2 regions of the Mesorhizobium bavaricum genome follow, and region 2 is predicted to be linked to the other one. Evidence: predicted binding sites of a transcription regulator. Region 2 holds the regulator's gene; the other holds the start of a gene.
The links. The regulator PhoB, encoded in region 2, activates phosphate uptake and scavenging genes when phosphate is short. The targets are predictions, from matches to a motif close to TGTCATNNANCTGTCAT.
Positions count from the first base shown of each region.

Region 1: a site for PhoB is predicted at 1,083-1,099, ahead of AC1RZR_RS05325 (PhoX family protein). Genes of this name have one in related genera too.

Region 1 covers NZ_CM165566.1:1,112,208-1,114,406, reverse strand. The annotation lists gene AC1RZR_RS05325 (PhoX family protein) at 1-1,018, opposite strand, end outside; gene AC1RZR_RS05320 (hypothetical protein) at 1,338-1,766, shown strand; gene AC1RZR_RS05315 (hypothetical protein) at 2,058-2,199, shown strand, end outside.
Region 2 covers NZ_CM165566.1:1,740,231-1,742,429, reverse strand. The annotation lists gene AC1RZR_RS08540 (ROK family protein) at 1-767, shown strand, start outside; gene phoB (phosphate regulon transcriptional regulator PhoB) at 780-1,469, opposite strand; gene phoU (phosphate signaling complex protein PhoU) at 1,489-2,196, opposite strand.

The DNA of each region.
Region 1 (2,199 bases), 630 kb from region 2:
TCGGCGTCGAGGTCGGATCGTTGACGTCGACTTCGACGATCCAGCCGAAACGATTGGCCTCGTTCGGCTCCTTGGACAGGTCGAAACGGTCATGGTGTGCCGCCCATTCATAGGCGCCTTCGGGAATGCCGAGGCGCTTGTAATTGGCGGCTTCCTTGTGGCCCTCGGGCAATTCGCCGGAGAAATAGCCGTGGATGTTCTCCTCGGCCATCACATAGGTGCCCCAGGGCGTGACGCCGCCGGCGCAGTTGTTGATGGTGCCGAACACCTTGGTGCCGGACGGATCGGCGTTGGTCTTGACGCGGTCATGGCCGGCAACTGGACCGGACAGCGCCATTTCGGTGTTGGAGGTGATGCGGCGATTGAGCCTGCCGTCGCGCACCACCTTCCATTTGCCGCCGTCCTTGCGGATCTCGACGATGGTGCCGCCATGCGCGGCCATCTCGACATCGACCTGCTCCTTGCTGAGCGGCGCGACGTCGGCCGATTTCTTGCCGTCCTTCTCGACGATCTTCACGATGCCGGGGAACATCAGATGCGGGGTGGTGTATTCGTGGTTTACGACCAGCAGGCCGTGTTCGGCCGAGCCGTCGATCGCGATGTAGCCGACATAGTCGTTGTTGTAGCCAAACTGTCTGGACTGCGCTTGCGCCGTCTGTCTGGTCGGGTCGAACTCCGGCGAATCGGCAAACAGCGGATCGCCCCAGCGCAGCAGCACATCGGCATCGTAGCCCGGCGCGACATGATGCTTGTCGTCGATGCCGGCCTCCAACTCGTCGAACGCGAAGGCCGAGCCTTCGGCGGCCCGGGCCTGGTCGGCGCTGACCAGCGCCAGTGGGCTGACGGTGGCGGCAATGGCCGAGACGGCCAGCGAGCCCTTGAGGAAACCACGCCGCGAGAACCGCGCGGCGATGATCTCGCCCATGGTGCGGTTGTCGGTGGGATTGGTGGCCGGGCCGTCATTTTCCTCAAGCAGGCTGGTGCGGAATTTGGCGTCGGGGGAGCGGTGTTCGGTCATCGGGCTTGCCTCTGGCTTAGGGTGGCTGGAGCGGGTTGCCTGTTCAACCCCTTATAGTCGCCGGATCACATTTTCGTGACACCAAGGACCCTTCAGCCGCAACAGGCATTGCGCGCCGTTGGCCAAGCATTCTGCGAGCAGCAGGAAGCGCTGGGACAAAGGTCCCTTGTCAGACCCGGCAAAGGTCCCTTGGCGGCATCGCATCGGTCGTGGGCCGGTTACGCGAGGCGGCGATGTCGGCGATGGTCGGCCGCTTGCGAACACCGGCCCTGAAATCCGCCTGCCTGAATCCGCCGGCCCGATTGAAGAGGAGACCAGGATGCGCAGATCGATCACGATCCGTTATTGCTGGCTGGCGCTGAGGGCGACGTCGGCATTGGCGCTGGCCGTCGCCCCCTGTCAACTCGCTTTCCACGGCGCGGCTCCTGGCATCGTTGCGGCAAGCGCGCATGCCAAGGATGGCGGACAAGGTGGCGGCAGCGGCGGGATTGGCAACAGCAACAACGGAAACGACGGGGATGGCGGCAATTCCGGTCCCGGCGAAGGACACGACGATGCTGGGCGTCATGTCAATGCGGCAACCGGCGACAGGGTCGAAGTGGAAGGCGACAAGATCGAGGTCGAGCATCCCGACGGCATCACGGAGGAGATCGAGAACGGTCGCTTCGAGATGAAGGATGCACTCGGCCGCACGATTGTCGAACGTCCGGCGACGGCGGACGACATCAGTCGTCTCCAAGCTTTGTGAAGGTTTTACAAGTCACCTCCGCCGCCCCCGGCGGAGGTGACTTGATGTTCGGCGTCTGCCGCCGCTCGGCGTCAGGAAAGCCAGTTTCCCGTCGGCGATGGCGGTCGCCGCCGTTCATAGAAGGCATTTATTATCACACTCTTGGGACTTTAGTCCAATCTTGCGCTTGCAAAGGTCCTAGGTGACAAGCGCAACGGTCGGATGCGGCTTTCGGGGATCGTTTCTTTCGGCGATGCTGCTGCAACTGCAACGTCGACGGTGGGCGCGCCAGCTCAATCGACGGAGATCAGGATGCACAGATCGACCACGCCCCGTTGTTGCCGGCTGGCACTCAGATCGGCAGCCGCGCTGGCGTTGATCATCGCTCCCTATCAGATTGACTTCCACGGCTACGCCCCGGGGATCCACGCCGCGAGTGCACAGGCCGGCAAGG
Region 2 (2,199 bases):
GTGCCCGCGCCATGTTGTGGTCGCCGATCACGCCGCACACCGATATCGCCTTCGCCGACATACTCGAGGACGAGTTCGGCATTCCCGCCACCATGGAGAACGACTGCAACATGATGGCGGTGGCGCTGCGCTGGCGCGACCCTGATCGCTACCGCGACGACTTCATCGCCATCCTTTTGTCGCACGGCATCGGCATGGGCCTGGTGCTGAAGGGCGAACTGTTCACCGGTACCCATTCATCGGGCGGCGAGTTCGGCCACATGATCCATCGGCCGAACGGCGCGCTGTGCCGCTGCGGCCGGCGCGGCTGCGTCGAGGCCTATGCCGGCAACTACGCCATCTGGCGCAACGCAAGGCAGATGAGTGAGGACGCAGAACCAGTCGCCGATGTCAGCGACGCCGATATGCGCGCCCTGGCGACCGCGGCCCGCGAAAGCGATGGACCCGAGCGCGAGGCCTATCGCAAGGCCGGCGAAGCGCTCGGCTACGGTCTCGGCAGCCTCTTCGCGCTGATCGATCCGGCGCCGGTCGCCATGGTCGGTGTCAGCGCCGCGGCCTTCGACCTGATCGAGCCGGCATTGCGCGAGGCGATTGCCCAGACCGCAGGCGGCCAGCACTCGAAATCGATTTCCTTCGACACCGAGCCGAACGAACTGCCACTGATCCGCGAAGGCTGCGCCATGCGCGCACTGACCTTCGTCGACCAGGAAATTTTCGCGCTTGGCACTCACACAAGATCCGGCATCGTCGGCAAGAACGTCGCGTGAATCAGACGGGAGTCAATCTTCCCTGATCGCGTATCCCGCCCCACGAATGGTACGGATGACGTCGGGCATGCGGCCATTGTTGACCGCCTTGCGCAGCCGGCCGACATGCACGTCCACCGTGCGCTCGTCGATGTAGATCGTCTCGCCCCAGACATTGTCTAGCAGCTGGCTGCGCGAAAACACCCGACCGGGATGACGCATCATGAACTCGAGCAGGCGGAACTCGGTTGGTCCGAGCCGGATCTCGCTCTTCTTGCGATAGACCCGGTGCGATTCACGATCGAGCACGATGTCGCCGACCTTGAGCACGCTGGACAGCACTTCCGGCTTGGCGCGGCGCAGCAGCGCCTTGACCCTGGCCATGAATTCGGGGGTCGAGAACGGCTTGACCAGATAATCGTCGGCGCCGGTCGAGAGGCCGCGCACACGATCGCTTTCCTCGCCGCGCGCGGTCAGCATGATGATCGGCAGCCGCTCGGTCTCGGGACGCATTCTTAGCCGGCGGCAGAGTTCGATGCCGGAAACCGCCGGCACCATCCAGTCGAGCACCAGAAGGTCGGGGACGTTCTCCTGCAGCCGGATTTCGGCCTCGTCGCCGCGCGTCACCACCTCGACCTGGTAACCCTCGGACTCCAGATTGTAGCGGAGCAGCACGCCCAGCGGCTCTTCGTCCTCCACCACCATGATGCGTGGCGCGATCATCGACTGGTCACCCCTGTCATCATGCCGCCGGCGCGGACATTGTCGTCTCGTCCTGCTTCGGACGATTGGCGGGCAACTGCGTACCGGTCAGAACATAATACGCATTCTCCGCGATGTTGGTGACGTGATCGCCGATCCGCTCGAGGTTCTTGGCGCAGAACAGAAGATGCGTGCAGGCGGTGATGTTGCGCGGGTCTTCCATCATGTAGGTCAGGAGTTCGCGGAACACGGAGGTGTATTTGACGTCGATGCGCTCGTCGTCTGCGCGCAGTTTCGCCAGGGCCGCGGCGTCGCGCGCCGCATATTCCTCGATGACACCCTGCACCTGGATCAGCACCAGCTGCGCCATTCCGTCAATGGAATGCGACAGGTCGCGCGGCGTGACGCTGAGGCCGACGGTGCCGACGCGCTTGGCGATGTTCTTGGCAAGGTCGCCAATGCGTTCGAGATCGCCGGCCATGCGGATCGAACCGACGACATGGCGCAGATCGTCGGCCATCGGCTGCCGCTTGGCGATCAGCGTGATGGCGCGGTCATCGAGCTCGCGCTGGCGCGCGTCCATGATCGCGTCGTCTGAAACAACGCGCTGTGCCAGCGCGTTGTCGGAATTCAGCAGCGCCTTGGTGGCACCACCGACCATCGAGCCGGCGAGATCGCCCATGTCACTGATGAGCCTGCTGATCTGTCCGAGATCCTCGTCGAAAGAAGCGACTGTGTGTTCGCCCATGAT